DNA from 3 places in the Variovorax sp. V15 genome. Region 1 is predicted to be linked to each of the others. Evidence: predicted binding sites of a transcription regulator. Region 1 holds the regulator's gene; each other region holds the start of a gene.
The links. The regulator LexA, encoded in region 1, represses DNA repair genes until DNA is damaged. The targets are predictions, from matches to a motif close to ACTGTATNNNNATACAGT.

Region 1 (5,130 bases):
AAGCCTTCTTCGAAATGCTGCGCGCCCGCGGCCTGACGCTCGCCGACGTCATCGCCCTGCCCGATCACTTCGATTTCGAGAGCTGGCCACGCCCGTCCGGCAAGGAGCAGATCCTCGTCTGCACCGAAAAGGACGCCGTCAAGCTGTGGCGCAAGGCGCCCGATGCGCTGGCCGTGCCGCTGGAGTTCGTGCCGTCCGCGGAATTCTTCGCCGCACTCGACGCAAAGCTATCATCGCTCGATGGATACCAAGCTGCTTGAACTGCTCGTCTGCCCCGTCACCAAGGGGCCGCTGACCTGGAACCCCGAGAAGCAGGAGCTGTGCTCGCGCAGCGCCCGCCTGGCGTATCCGGTGCGCGACGGCATTCCGGTGCTGCTCGAGAACGAGGCACGCACGCTTTCCGACGAAGAGCTCGGGCTGTGAGCTTCACCGTTCTGGTTCCGGCGCGGCTCGCGTCGACACGGCTTCCCAACAAACCCCTGGCCGATATCGCCGGCGTGCCCATGGTGGTGCGCGTGGCGCAGCGCGCCAGCGAGTCGGGCGCTGCACGCGTGGTGGTCGCCGGCGACGATCCATCCATCGTCGAAGCCTGCAAGGCGCATGGCGTCGAGGTTGTGCTCACGCGGCAGGATCACCCCAGCGGCACCGATCGGCTGGCCGAAGCCTGCGAGCAACTGGGCCTGGATGGTGAGGACATCGTCGTCAACGTACAGGGCGATGAGCCGCTGATCGACCCCGCGCTGATCGACGCCGTGGCGTCCACGCTCGCCACGCACGCCGAGGCGGCGATGAGCACCGCCGCCCACGAGATCGACTCGGTCGGCGACTTCATGAATCCCAATGTCGTGAAGGTCGTGCTCGATGCGCAGGACAACGCGATGTACTTCAGCCGCGCGCCGATCCCTTGGTGGCGCGACGGCTCCGCCAATGGCGCCGCGCCTGCAATGCTGCCTGCCACCCCCGCGGCACTGCGCCACATCGGAATCTACGGCTACCGCGCCGGCTTCGTACGGCGATTTCCTTCGCTGCCCCCTGCGCCCGTCGAGTCGACGGAGGCACTCGAACAGCTGCGCGCGCTGTGGCACGGACATCGCATCGCGGTGCATGTGAGCCATGTGGCGCCGGGGCCCGGCATCGACACGCCGGAAGACCTGGCGCGCGTGCGAGCCGTCTTCGCGGCGGCCGGCGCCTGAGCCTGCGCGTCTCCACGGCCACCGACAGCGGGATTTCCCGAAGGGCACGCATGCTATCCTCGAAGCAACTCCGCCCAGCCCAGCCATGGGGCCGACGCTCGGCGCGACACAAAATCTAAGAACCGTCCGAGGACACCATGAGACTAATTTTGCTGGGCGCGCCCGGGGCGGGCAAAGGCACGCAAGCGGCCTTCATTTGCCAGAAATACAGCATTCCCCAGATTTCGACCGGCGACATGCTGCGCGCAGCCGTCAAGGCCGGCACGCCCCTCGGGCTGCAGGCCAAGGCCATCATGGACGCCGGCGCACTGGTCAGCGACGACCTGATCATCAATCTCGTGAAGGAACGCATCGCGCAGCCCGACTGCGCTAGCGGCTTCCTGTTCGACGGCTTCCCCCGCACCATTCCCCAGGCCGACGCCATGAAGGCGGCAGGCGTCAAGCTCGACTACGTCCTCGAGATCGACGTGCCCTTCGGCGACATCATCGAGCGCATGAGCGGCCGCCGCTCGCATCCGGCTTCGGGCCGCACCTACCACGTCAAGTTCAACCCGCCCAAGGTGGAAGGCAAGGACGACGTGACCGGCGAGGACCTCATCCAGCGCGAGGACGACAAGGAAGAAACCGTGCGCAAGCGGCTCGACGTGTACAGCCAGCAGACGCGTCCGCTGGTCGACTACTACTCCGCCTGGGCCAAGGCCGATCCGGCCGCCGCGCCCAAGTACCGCGCCATCAAGGGCGTGGGCACGGTCGACGAGATCACCCAGCGCGCCTTGGCCGCGCTGAGCAGCTGATCGAAAGATCGACCGATCATCCGACTCGCAGCAAACCGCCCCTCCAGAGGGGCGGTTCTGCTTTCAGCCCAGCAATTCGAGCATCAGGGCGATGCGGGCCTTCACGGGCGTCAGCGAGCCTGCATCGCGAAGCGGATCCCCCGCCTTCGGCAGGATGCGCCCGCTCGAGCAGCGCGTGGCTCGGAGCACCTCGATGCCGGCGTCCCGGGCCTTGAGCGCGGCCGCTTCCAGCGCATGGTGCAAGGTGCCGTTGCCGGTGGCGGCAAGCACCAGCCCGCGCAGAGGATCCACTCCGCCCGCCTGAAGCAGCGCCTCGATCACCGCACCGCTGGCACCGGCGTGGCTCATCACGATCTCCACGCGTGGCCACTGCACCTCGGTAGCACCGAAGAGCTTCACTACCGGCAGCGTTCCGCCTTGCGGCCACGACCGGACAAGGCGTACCTCGCCCTCCTCCACATAGCCCACGGGGCCCGCATCGCCCGAAGCAAAGGCGTCCAGCCGATAGGTATGGACCTTCTGAATGTCGACGCCGGCATGGATCGCCCCCGCGCACACCACGGTGACTCCGTGCGCACCCCGTGTGGCGGCGACGCTGATCGCATCACGAACGTTCTGCGGACCGTCCGGCGACAGCGCAGTGGCCGGGCGCATCGCGCAGGTCAGCACGACGGGCTTGGACGGCACCAGCACAGAATGCAGGAAGAACGCGGTTTCCTCGATCGTGTCGGTGCCGTGCGTGATCACCACGCCTGCCACATCGGCCTGCGCCAGCCAGTGCGCGCAGCGCCGGGCCAGCTGCTGCCAGATGGCGAAGGACATGTCCTTGCTGTCGACCTGAGCCACCTGCTCGGCCTCCAGCATCACGCCGTCGGGTGCCTCGATGGCACCCAGCAGGTCGGCCACGCCCACCTGCGCGGCGGTGTAGCCGATGTTGTCGCCGCTGCTGGCGGCCCGGCCCGCGATGGTGCCGCCGGTGCCCAGAACCACCACGCGGCGCGGCAGTTCGGGCGAAGAGGAATTGACCATGGCTTGTCAACTTCTAAAAACTGGTTAAAAATACAGGCACTGGATATCCAACCAGTGCCGCAAGGAACCACACATGCAGTTCGCCGTGAAGCTTACAGCCCGCCAGCAGCAGATCCTGGACCTCATCCAGAGCGCCATCGCACGCACCGGTGCGCCACCCACGCGCGCCGAAATCGCCAATGAACTCGGATTCAAATCGGCCAATGCCGCCGAAGAGCACCTGCAGGCGCTGGCGCGCAAGGGCGTCATCGAGCTGGTCAGCGGCACTTCCCGCGGCATCCGCCTCAAGGGCGACGCGTTGCGCTCGCTCAACGAAACGCGCCATCGCGAGGGTGGACAGTTCTCCCTCTCGCTGCCCGGCATGGCCCAGTTGGCGCTGCCGCTCATCGGCCGTGTCGCAGCCGGCTCGCCAATCCTGGCTCAAGAGCACGTCGACCAGACCTTCTACGTCGAGAACACGCTGTTCCAGCGCCAGCCCGACTACCTGCTCAAGGTGCGCGGCATGTCGATGCGCGACGCCGGCATCATGGACGGCGACCTGCTCGCGGTGCAGGCCACCAAGGAAGCACGCAACGGCCAGATCGTTGTTGCGCGCCTGGGCGACGAAGTGACCGTCAAGCGCCTGAAGCGCAACAAACAGGTCATCGAGCTGCACGCCGAGAACCCCGATTACCCGACCATCATCGTGCAGCCCGGCGAGCCTTTCGAAATCGAAGGCCTCGCGGTCGGACTCATTCGGAACACCATGCTGATGTAGGCCGCTGCGACCTGCTTTCCAGAGCAACAGCACCCCATCCGGCAGCGACAGGTGGCGGGCGTATGGCGAAGAGTCGCCATCACCCTGTCGCGGCCGATTCAAGAAATCCTGCCTGTGTTCAACCTCGTACTTTCTTGGAGTTCACATGGGAATCGCCCTCCTCGCCATCGCCGACATCTGGATGCCGCTGCAATCGCTGGCCAACCGGCTGATGCCGGCACGCCGCCCCTCCCATCGCAGGGATCATCTCGATTCCGCAGAGTCCTCCGCTGGACTGCGCTACGTGGCCGTGCGCACCGCCTGTGCAGCCCGCACCGGCGGCACCGCCCCCTCTGAAACAGCCGCTGCGGCACGCCCGCTGCGCGTGGTCCGCGTGATCGACGGCAAGGGCCAGCAGCGCAACAACAACCGGGTGCTGATCTCCGGCCGCATGGCCGACGTCTGCGCAGAACTCGACCGCCTGGCCGCTCTGGAAGCCGCCGAAACCGTGGCCGCGGCCCCTCGCTCGACGCGTCTGCATTGAACCTGCACTGAGCCCGGCATCGGGTCCTGTACCGGGCCCGAACCGCTCTGCAAGCGGCTGCAGGGCGGGTATCCAAACGTTCGCCGGCGCGACATTCCAATGCTGCGAGGCACAATGGCACGCCATGAACATTGTGATCCTCGACGATTACCAGGACGCCGTACGCAAGCTGCGCTGCGCTTCCAAGCTGGACGCCTACGCGGCCAAGGTCTATACCAACACGGTCAAAGGCATTGGGCAGTTGTCGGTCCGACTCAAGGACGCCGACGTGATCGTGCTGATCCGCGAGCGCACCCAGATCTCGCGCCAACTCATCGAGAAGCTGCCCAAGCTCAAGCTCATTTCCCAGACGGGGCGCGTCGCCGGACACATCGACGTCGCGGCCTGCACCGAGCGCGGCGTGGCCGTGGCAGAGGGTTCCGGCTCTCCCCAGGCGCCCGCCGAACTCACCTGGGCGCTCATCATGGCCGCCATGCGCCGGCTGCCGCAGTACATCAGCAACCTCAAGCACGGAGCTTGGCAGCAGTCCGGGCTCAAGTCGGCCTCGATGCCGCCCAATTTCGGCATCGGCTCCGTACTCAAGGGCAAGACTCTGTGCATCTGGGGCTACGGGCGCATCGGCCAGCTGGTGGCGCGCTACGGGCAGGCCTTCGGCATGCAGGTCGTGATCTGGGGCCGTGAAGCCAGCTGCGCCAAGGCGCGCTCCGACGGCTTCCAGGTGGCCCAGAACCGCCATGAGTTCTTCGCCGCGGCCGACGTGCTGTCGGTGCACCTGCGGCTCAACGAAGAGACCAGCGGCCTCATCACCCTCGAGGACCTCTCGCGTATGAAGCC
Region 2 (5,130 bases), 1.1 Mb from region 1:
TCAGCAGGCGGTTGGGCTGCCACTCGGTGATGACTTCCTCGAAGTGCACGTTCTTCTGCCACTGCACCTGGCGCACGCGGCCCTCGGGTGTGTCGACGGTAATGCCCGACACCGGCATCGGCACGCCGATGCGGTAGGCCCATGCGTCGCCGACCTCGGCTGGGCGGATGTCGCTCGCGGCGTTGAGCTCGTGCCAAACGCGTTCGGCCGGCGCGGCGATGAAGAGCGTGCGCGAGGTGCTGGAGAACTGGTCGGGGTTGGGCAACTGGGGCTCGATGGCGCCGAGCACCAGCGGCAGCATCGCGAAGCTGTAGACGGCCTGCTTCGGCCAGTTGGTGATGCGGCACACGATGCCCATCGCCAGCCCGCCGACGCTGCCCATGGTGGCGAACAGCGGCACGATGACGATCGCGCAGATCAGCCCTTCGATGAACACCAGCAGCGTGCCGCCGACGAAGAGCGAGGTCGCCACCCACGGCGCCCAGATGTAGTAGCCCCAGCTGCGGCGCTCGATGCGCTCGGCCATGTACACCGTGACCGCGCCGCACACCGCGGGCACGAAGTAGACGAACGAAGCCAGCATGGCCGAGTAGGGCTTGCCGGGCGCGCTGCTGAAGAACAGGCGCAGCACCAGCGCGACCGCGGCACCGATGGCCATCGGCCAGAACCAGCCGAAGGGCATGCCGCGAACGGGCCTGGGCTGTGCTTCCTGCGGTTCGACGGGTGCCATCTCGGCGAGCCTGCTTTCTTCGGGGACGTTTTGCATGAAAAGCCTCTTCTCCTCTTTCTGTCTGTATTCGTGTCGTGCTCAGTCGGCGCGGCGCGTGGCGGTGACCATGCAGTAGTCGAAGTCGCGCCAGAACATGCCCAGCGCCAGTGCGCAGTAGCTGGCCACGATGTGCTTGCGCCGCCACGGGCTGAGCCTGCCGCGCGCCTTCCAGAGTTCGGCCAGCGTGAAGCGGGTGGCCAGCATGGGGATGTGCAGCGCGCTGGGCGCGACGCGCCAGCGCAGCGACTTCACTTCGACGTCTTCGAAGCCGTTCTCGTGCAATGCGGCAACGAAGTCTTCGCGCACGGCCAGCGTGGGCACGGCCCAGCTGTCGGCCCACAGGCGGTGCAGCCAGCTTGCGAGCCGGCCTGGGTTGCGGCGCAGCAGGAAGCCGTCGACCACCGCGAGGCGCGCACCGGGCTTGAGCAGTCGCGCGGCTTCGCGGATGAAGTCGGCCTTGTCGGTGCCGCCGGCATAGCAGGCGCTTTCTACAGCCCACGCGCCATCGGCCTGCGCGGCGGGCAGGCCGGTGCGGGTGTAGTCGGCCTCGATGTGCGCCATGCGGTCCGCCACGCCCGCAGCGGCGTCGAGCTTCGCGGCGATGCGGTTCTGCACGGCGACGTTGGTCACGGTGATGGCATAGAGCGATGCGTGGTCGCCGACCAGCGTGCGCGCGGTCGCGCCGGCGCCGCAGCCCATGTCGATCACGCAGCGACGGGGCGCATCGTCGAGGCGCAGCGCACGGCCGACCACGCGGTTCATCTCGACCAGCATGCCCTCGCGCCGCAGCGGGTTCAGCCCCGCGCGCCAGAAGCCGAAGTGCATGTTGTAGCTGGGGCTCCAGGCGCTGTAGTCGGTCGCGACCTCGGTGAAGTAGTCCTGCGTGTCCTCGGCCGTGATGGGGGCGCCGGTGTGCTCGACAGTTCCGCGCGGCATGCGGAAGTCGGGCTGGAAGACGGTGGGCATGGTTGGTTCCCTCGTGTGGTTGTTTCTTCTTCAGATGCGGCAGTTGCCGTCATCGCATGAAGGGGCGACGCGTCCCGCCAGCCTGGCGGCCAGCCAGCGCGGAATGCGGTAGCGGTTGCGTGCCAGCAGCGCATAGGCGCGATCGGCCAGCGGCGCGACCAGCGGCAGGTCGAGCAGCAGGCCGCCGCTGGACAGGCCCACCGCCGCGCGGCAGATGCGGATGGCCGGCACGCCGACGTGCACCTTGCCGTCGGCGCTGGAGACGTGGATGGCCGCCATCAGCGCCTCGCGCGGTGCCGGGCCGCCGGTGAAGCCGATGGGCGAGCAGTCGACCAGTTGAAGCCGGCCGGCAGCGTCGCGTGCCTTGAGGGCGCCCATTTCGGCGGAGCAGATCGCGCAGCTTGCATCGAAATAGATCGTGAGCGGGTAGACAGGTGTTGCGATGTGGCTCATGGCGTTCTTTGTTCTCGATATTTCTGTCAAAACAGAAATTATTGGGCAAAAAAAGAGACTCAGATCATGGGCAGGCTGGCGTGGTGCGCGTCCGGGTCTTCGCCCTTGTCACCCTTGCCGCCTTGCGACGAATCGCCGCGAACGAACTTCTGCACGCTGGCACCCAGCGTCATCACCTTGTCGAGCGTGCCGGGCGACAGCCGCAGCATCTCGTCGGCCCAGGTGGCCAGCTTCTCCATGAGCTCCATCGTGGAGCGGATGCGGTCCTGCGCGTCGGCGGGCTCCTTCTGGAAGTCGGGGCTGGACACCAGCTCGCGCAGCACGCGCACCGTGGGGTCGAACTCGCGCTCCTTGCGCTCGCGCACCACGGTGCGGAACAGCTCCCACACGTCGACGCTGGTCTCGAAGTAGTCGCGCCGGTCGCCCAGCGTGTGGGTGATGCGGACCAGGTTCCAGGCCTGCAGTTCCTTCAGGCTGTTGCTGATGTTGGAGCGGGCCACGCCGAGCGTGTCGCACAGCTCCTCGGCGTTCATGGGCTTGCCGTAGGCGAAGAGCAGGGCGTGGATCTGCGAGACGGTGCGGTTGACGCCCCACAGCGAGCCCATTTCGCCCCAGTGCAGGACGAACTTGCGTTGGATGTCGGTGAGTTCCATGGCGCCGAGTTTAGGATTCTCGAAATTTCTGTCAAGAAAGAAATTAAAAAATCGGCAATGACAGTGAATCAGTGGAATACTGTATGAATAAACAGTAAATCGAGTTGCCAAGGAGTCGCCGACCATGCCAGCCGCCTTCATTCCCATCCACGCCATCAAGGGCCGCGGCGCGGCCACGCACATCGCACACCGTTTCTCCAAGGACGAGCGCGACGCCTTCGACGACGGCTGGGGCACGCTGGAAGAAGGCGCGGCCGAGGCCGAGACGCTGCAGCCCCTGGCCACCGAGGTGCGCTTCGAGGACGTGAAGTCGGCCCTCAACGAGAACGACTCGCCCGACATCTACTTCGACCGCTCCCTCAACCCCTACCGGGGCTGCGAGCACGGCTGCATCTACTGCTTCGCGCGGCCCACGCACAGCTACCTCAACCTGTCGCCAGGCCTCGACTTCGAGACCAAGCTGATCGCCAAGCGCAACATCGCCGAGGTGCTGCGCACCGAGCTCGGGCGCAAGAGCTACCGGCCCAGCTACATCGCCATCGGCACCGCCACCGACTGCTACCAGCCCATCGAGCGCGAACTGCGGCTGACGCGCTCGGTCATCGAGCTGCTGGGCGAGGCGCGGCACCCGTTCGCCCTGGTCACCAAGTCGAGCGCCATCGAGCGCGATCTCGACCTGATCGCGCCCATGGCCGCCGACCACCTGGCGGCCGTCTACATCACCGTGACCACGCTCGACGGCGACCTCGCCCGCAAGCTGGAGCCCCGCGCCGCGGCGCCGCACCGGCGGCTGCGCACCATCCGCACGCTCACCGAGGCCGGCGTGCCGGTGGGCGTGAGCGTGGCGCCGCAGATTCCCTTCGTGACCGAAGACATGGAACAGGTGCTCGAAGCCGCATGGGAGGCCGGCGCGCGCAGCGCCTTCTACACGGTGGTGCGGCTGCCGTGGGAAGTGGCGCCACTCTTCAAGGAATGGCTGGCGCTGCACTACCCGCAGCGCGCCGACCGCATCATGGCGCGCATCCACGAAATGCGCGGCGGCAAGGACTACGACGCCGACTTCGCCACGCGAATGAAGGGCTCGGGCCTGTGGGCCGACCTGATCCACCAGCGTTTCCAGAAGGCGACGAACCGCCTGGGCTACAACCGCGAGCGCATTCCACTCGATATTTCCGCGTTCCGCCCGCCGGGCGCGGCGGGGCAGGGCAGCCTGTTCTAGGGCCTGTTCACACTATTTCCGGGGTCGCGAAGGGCAGCCAGGGCGGGCCACTCGGCGTTGCGTTCCTAGCGTGTGCGCATGCACACGCGTCGTCACGCGCCTTGATTGGCCCGCCCTGGCTGCCCTTCCCGCAGGGTTGGTGCTCCAAGGGGCCGTCTGCGGCGTTGCCCGCGCTTGCAAGGCTTCAGCCTTGCTGCGCACGGGCGCCTTGCAGCCAGCCCCTTGGAGCACCAACGCGACCCCGGAAATAGTGTGAACAGGCCCTAGCTAGGCCGCCTGTCGCACGGAGGCCCGAGCGCACGCCAGGAAGGGCTGGATCAGCGGGCTGTCCCAGTCGCTGCGCCAGCAGGCGGCGATCTCCATCTTCGCGTCGACGTTGCGCAGCGGCCTGAACACCACGCCCGGCGGCCGGCCGATCCGCGCGCATGCGGGCAGGATGGCCACCCCCTTGCCCGCGAGCACCAGCGCCAGCGCCGACACCATGGTCTCGACCCGCTGCGCGACGGGCATGCCGACCCCATGCCGCCTCAGCATCGAGGCCACCACCGACTTGTCGAGATCGCCCTCGGGCACCGGCAGCCCGATGAGCGGCACGCCCTCGAGCCGCTGCAGCGGAACGCTGGCCATGCGCGCCAGCGGCGAATCCGCGCGCACCGCCAGCATCAGCGGCTGGGTGCCGATGCGCTCGACCGAGATGCCGGCCTGCGCGATGGGTGGAATGCAGATCGCCACCGACACGTCGGAATCGGTGACAGCCGAGATGTTGTTCACCGCGTTGAGCTCCACGTACTGGATCTCCACGTCGGGCAGCTTCGCGCGCAGCGCGTTCTCCAGGCGGGGCAGCACCAGGTAAGAGAGCACCACCATGGTTCCGACAGTGAGCCGGCCCCTGCTGCCCGAGCCTATGGCCCGCGCGGCGTCGAAGCCTTCGTTGGCCAGCAGCAGGGCTTCCTTCGCGCGCCTGAAGAGCGCATTGCCGGCATCGGTGATCTCCATGCCGCGCGCCGTGCGCTGGAACAGGGGCGTTCCCACCGAGGCTTCCAGGTTCCGGATGTGCACCGACAGCGGCG
Region 3 (5,130 bases), 510 kb from region 1:
GCTCTCATCCCAGCTCACGCGGTACTCGCCCTTGGGCAGCTCGGTGTTGCGCGCGGCGGTGATGAATTCGCAGAGGTTGCCCCAGCCCTCGGTGTCGTTCGCTATCACAACGAGCCTGAAGCGCTCGAACCGGAACTCGCTGCCGAACAGCAGGCGGAAGCTTGGGTTGCGCGGGATCTTCGGCTCGTTGGGGTGCTCGCGCTCGTATTCGCAAAGCTTGTTCTCCATGTCGCGCAGGCACACGTGCGCCCGCACGATGCCGGCCACCGAGCACTCGTCGGTGATGGCCAGCGCCTTGTAGCCGAGCTGGTAGGCCCGGTCCACGATGTCCTCGGGCGTCGAGGCGCCGCGCTGGAAGCTGAAGTTGGTCAGGCAGTGCAGCTCTGCATAGTCGGGCAGCCTGGACTCAGGTGCCTTGCGCAGCGGCACCGGCAGCGCATGCACCTTGGCGGGCTGCCGCCTGCTTTCCTGCTTGCCGCTGAGCTCAGGCATAGAAGCCCTGCAGGTACCAGCGGACCTCGCCGGAAGAAAAGCGCGCGGCGGGCCGCTCGCGGAAGATCCACACCAGCCCGGCCTCGGGGCTTTCCGCGACGTAGTAGTCGCGCATCGCGGGCTGGCCGCCCTCTTCCTTGTCGCCCCACCAGCCGGTCTCGACGCGCTGCGGGCCGATCAGCCGGCTCAGCGGGCCGCGGTAGCACGGGCGCTCGCCATCCATTTCGAGCAGCAGCGGTTCGGGCAGCAGCCACGGCGGGTAGACGGCGTCGGGCTGCGAAGCCACTGCGGCAGCCTGCTTCCGGCTCCTGTCGTCGGCCGCTTTCTCTTTCCCCTTTTCCTTCTGCAATGCAGGTCGCCACGCCTGCTTGCGCTCGGGCCGGTGGTCGGCCTGCGCAGCCGGCACCACCACCTGCTGCGGACCGAGCCGCACGCTGAGCCGCTCGACCATCTCGTGCAGCCTGTCGCCCTTGCGGTTGTCCTCCGGCAGGAAGCTGGTGCTGGCGCCGGCCCAAGGATCGGTCTCGAGGGTGCGCAGCCTGATCCAGCTCGCGGGCGCGGCCAGCGTGGCGAGGGCCAGCTTTTCGGACAGCAGCCGGCGCAGGTGCGCCATGTCCTGCGTGGGCTCGGCCGTGCGCACGGTGAGCTGCTCGTGCGGCGGCAGGTTCACGCCGTTGAGGCGCCGCAGGTCGAGCGTCCATTGCAGTTCCATCGCACGCACACCGCGCTGGCGGGCGCGCAGCCAGAACTGCAGCGAGGTCAGCAGCCGGTTGGCCGACCACATGAGCTCGGGCGCGGTCTCGGCCAGCGCGGGCAGCTCCAGCTTCTGCTCGAACACGTCGGGCAGCGTGAGCCAGCAATGGCTTTCGGGGCGCAGGCCCCAGGCGATGTCGAGCGCCTCGCGCAGCCCGGCGCCGAAGCGCCGCGTGAGTCCGCCGCGCGGCAGCGCCGCCACCTCGCCCCAGGTGCGGCAGCCCAGGCGCGCGAGCAGGTCGAGGTGCTCGCGCGCGGCGCTCAGCGTGTCGAGCGGAAGGCCGGCAGGCACGTCCTTCGGGCGCTTCTCCTCGCGCGCGAACAGGCGCAGCCGCGCCAATGCGATCAGGCTGGTGGCGCCCTGCGTGCCCAGCATGCGCGCGTCGGGCACGGGGTTGTCGGCCACCAGCAGGCGCATCAGCTGCATGCGCCCGCCCCAGAGGCGTTCGCAGGCGGAGACTTCGAGCATCAGGGCTTCGTCGAGCCAGGCGACGTGGGGCGTGTACTTCAGGGCCCACCAGCCCAGGGCTTCGAGCGTGGGAAGCGTCGAGGCGTCGGACGCGTCGGCTTCAGGCAACCACCGCAAGGCGATCCAGTGCATCCGGGCCTCCTTTCCATGCGTCGATGCGCACCACCGTGGCCGACGCCGCACCGGCCGGCACCGTGCCCTGCTGCTGCAGGCGCAGCTTGCGCCGCAGCCGGGCGGCGGCAAGCAGTGCCGCCATGCGCTCGTTGCGCGCCGGCAGCATCACCGGTGCGGCCAGCGGCGGGCCGCGTCGCTTGAGGATGTTCAGTTCGATCTGCGAGACATCGGCCTGGCTGCGGTCGGCCCTGATGCGCAGCCGCGCAGGCGATGCCGACAGCGCCACCGACTCGGGCCGGCACACGAAGAGCAGCACCTCGTGCTGTGCGGCCGCCAGCTGCAGCCGCCGCAGTTCGCCCACCCGCGCCTGAGGCAGCCAGGCCACGACGGCGGACACGTCGGCGCAGCGCAGCGCCTGCTCGCAGGCCCACAGCCGCGCGGCCGGGGCCTCGCTGCGCACCCACATCAGCGCCTCCACCGGCAGCCCCTGCGCCGCGAGGGAGGCGCCGCAGGGCTCGTAGGGCGCGCCGATCAGCACCACCGGCCCGCCCCGCGCGGCCACCGCCTGCGCCAGCGCGGGCAGCAGCAGCCGCCAGACATGGGCTTCGGGCGCAGGCAGCAGCAGTTCCGTCATCGCGCCGACCGGCCAGCCGCCGCCCGGCAGTTCCGCGTCGAGCGCGGCATGGCCGGTGGCGATGACCTGCGCGTCGGCAAGGCCGAGTTCGTCGGCATGCCAGACGCCACGGCCCGCGGCAGCGGAGAAGGAATCGAGGAAAGGGAGGCCCATGGCGATGACTGTTAACTGTATTTTCATACAGTATTTCATGAGCCACAACCCGAAGCCCGGAAAAGCCGTTTCTTCTTCACAGAGCGTTTCACATTGCGGCGAGCTGCGCCTTTCCCATCGTCGGATACTGGCCACGGATGCAGCCCCCGACGATTCCTTTCCACCTCACCCGCGCCGAACTGCTGCGCATGGGCGCCGCGCTGTGCGCCGGCGCCGCGCTCCCCGCCTTCGCCCAACCCCAGTCCAAGCCAGCCATGAACACCCGCCCCATCCCCTCCACCCGCGAGGCGCTGCCCGTGATCGGCTGCGGCACCTGGATCGGCTTCGACCAGCGCCCCGGCACCGAGGAATACGCGCGCCTGCCCGGCGTGCTCGACGCGCTGTTCGCGGCCGGCGGCACGGTGATCGACAGCTCGCCCATGTACGGCCGCTCCGAGGAAACCACCGGCGAGCTGCTGGCAGCATCGAAGCAGCAGGTCAGGCCCTTCCTCGCCACCAAGGTGTGGACCTCGGGCCGCGAAGCCGGCATCGCGCAGATGGAGCAGTCCTTCGCGCGGCTGCGCACGCAGCACATGGACCTGATGCAGGTGCACAACCTCGTCGACTGGCGCACGCATCTCGCCACGCTGCGCGGCTGGAAGGAAAAGGGCCGCGTGCGCTACATCGGCGTCACGCACTACACGGCCTCGGCCTACGGCGAGGTCGAGGCGGTGCTGAAGGCCGAGAAGCTCGACTTCCTGCAGATCAACTACTCGCTCGACGCGCGCGAGGCCGAGCAGCGCCTGCTGCCGCTGGCCGCCGAGCGCGGCGTGGCGGTGATCGTCAACATGCCCTTCGGCGGCGGCGGCGGGCTGCTGCGCCGGCTGCGCGACAAGCCGCTGCCGCCCTGGGCCGCCGAGATCGGCTGCAACAGCTGGGCGCAGGTGCTGCTGAAGTTCGTGCTGAGCCACCCGGCCGTGACCTGCGCCATACCGGGCACCAGCCGCCGCGAGCACATGGCCGACAACGCGGCGGCCGGCGCGGGCAGCTTTCCCGACGCGGCCTTCTGGCGCCGCGAGGCCGCTGCTATTCGAACTTGACGTTGTGCTCGCGCACGGTGGCGCCGAAGGCGTCGTACTGCGTGCGGAAGAACTCGGTGAACTTCGCGGGGCTCATGCCATAGCCCTCGAAGCCCTGCTGCACCAGCTGCGCGTGCACCTCGGGGCGCTTCAGCGTGTTCTGCAGTTCCTGCGAGAGCCTGTCGGTGATCGCCTGCGGCAGCCCCGGCGGCCCGAAGAAGCCGGCCCACGGCGTGATGGTGAGCTTGCCCAGCCCCAGCTCGCCGCCCGTGGGCACGTCGGGCAACAGGGCGCTGCGCTGCGGCAGCAGCGTCACCAGCGCGCGGATGCGCCCTTCCTTCACGAAGCCCGGCGCCAGCGTGCCGGTGGTGAACATCATCTGGATCTGCCCGCCCAGCAGGTCGGTCATGGCCTGCATGTCGCCCTTGTAGCGCGCGTTGACCACCTTGCGGTCGCCCAGCAGCTGCAGCATCGCGAGCTCCGAGGCGCTGTTGCTCGATGCCGAATTGAGCGCGCCGGGCTTCGACGCCACCAGCGCGAGCAACTCGTTCACGCTCTTCACCGGCAGGCTCGCAGGCACCACCAGGAACATCGAGAACTGCCCGGCCGAGCTGATCGGCGTGAAGGCCTTGAAGGGGTCGTAGGGCGGCGTCGGCCGCAGCGTGGGCGCGGCCACCATCGCGGTGTTGGTGCCCATCAGCAGCGTGTAGCCGTCGGGCCTGGCCGACGAGATGGCCTGCGCGGCCAGCACGCCGTCGGCGCCGGGGCGGTTCTCCACGATCACCTGCTGGCCGAGCTGCTTGGACAGGCCCTCCGCGATGATGCGCGTGAGCACGTCGGCGCCGCCGCCGGCCGCGAAGCCCACGATCAGCTTCAGCGGCTTGTTGGGGAATGTGTCGGCGCTCCATGCCGCCGTGCCGGGCAATGCCGTGGCGGCGGCAAGGGCCGCCAGGGCGAGTGTTCTGCGTCGCATGATGACGGCCCTCCGGTTCAGAAGAGATGGCGCACGCCGAATTCCCAGCCGGTCGAGCGATGCCCGGCCGCCGGCGCCACGCCGCCGCTGACCACGTAGCGCGCCTGCCCGCTGTTCATCAGCCGTGCGTAGGTGCCGTAGAGCGCGGTGCGCTTGGAGAGGTTGTGGACGTAGCCGATGCCGAACTGCCGCGCGTCGTCGCGGTGCGCGGCATGCCGTTGGCGTTGCGCAGGCTCTCGTCGCTGCGGTCGTCGAGGTAGGCGTAGCTGATGCGGATGCGCCCGACTTCGAAAGCCGGGATGTGCGCGCCGATCTCGGCCGTGTTCTTGCGCACCGTGCCGGCCGCCAGCTTCACCGTCACCTTGTTGTAGAGCGCGAAGAACTTGGCGAAGCCCGCGTCCCACGAGCCGCCGATGTTGGCGTGCGTGTAGTTGCCGACGGTGGCGGTGGCATTGAATTTCGAGCGCGTGACGGCCGCCGCCAC

Region 2: ACAM57_RS09725 (PA0069 family radical SAM protein) is a predicted target of LexA. The motif match lies at 2,920-2,937, and genes of this name have one in related genera.
Region 3: imuA (translesion DNA synthesis-associated protein ImuA) is a predicted target of LexA. The motif match lies at 2,630-2,647, and genes of this name have one in related genera.

The regions. Positions count from the first base shown of each region.
Region 1 is NZ_AP028659.1:3,116,689-3,121,818, reverse strand. It holds gene lpxK (tetraacyldisaccharide 4'-kinase) at 1-260, shown strand, start outside; gene ACAM57_RS14810 (Trm112 family protein) at 241-423, shown strand; gene kdsB (3-deoxy-manno-octulosonate cytidylyltransferase) at 420-1,193, shown strand; gene adk (adenylate kinase) at 1,331-1,987, shown strand; gene ACAM57_RS14795 (asparaginase) at 2,051-3,016, opposite strand; gene lexA (transcriptional repressor LexA) at 3,090-3,773, shown strand; gene ACAM57_RS14785 (hypothetical protein) at 3,919-4,296, shown strand; gene ACAM57_RS14780 (D-2-hydroxyacid dehydrogenase family protein) at 4,421-5,130, shown strand, end outside.
Region 2 is NZ_AP028659.1:2,064,937-2,070,066, forward strand. It holds gene ACAM57_RS09705 (SRPBCC domain-containing protein) at 1-766, opposite strand, end outside; gene ACAM57_RS09710 (cyclopropane-fatty-acyl-phospholipid synthase family protein) at 809-1,735, opposite strand; gene ACAM57_RS09715 (thiol-disulfide oxidoreductase DCC family protein) at 1,766-2,188, opposite strand; gene ACAM57_RS09720 (GbsR/MarR family transcriptional regulator) at 2,248-2,841, opposite strand; gene ACAM57_RS09725 (PA0069 family radical SAM protein) at 2,966-4,060, shown strand; gene ACAM57_RS09730 (LysR family transcriptional regulator) at 4,328-5,130, opposite strand, start outside.
Region 3 is NZ_AP028659.1:2,608,328-2,613,457, reverse strand. It holds gene ACAM57_RS12310 (error-prone DNA polymerase) at 1-492, opposite strand, end outside; gene ACAM57_RS12305 (DNA polymerase Y family protein) at 485-1,846, opposite strand; gene imuA (translesion DNA synthesis-associated protein ImuA) at 1,815-2,615, opposite strand; gene ACAM57_RS12295 (aldo/keto reductase) at 2,804-3,694, shown strand; gene ACAM57_RS12290 (Bug family tripartite tricarboxylate transporter substrate binding protein) at 3,681-4,646, opposite strand; gene ACAM57_RS12285 (hypothetical protein) at 4,664-4,825, opposite strand; gene ACAM57_RS12280 (porin) at 4,765-5,130, opposite strand, start outside.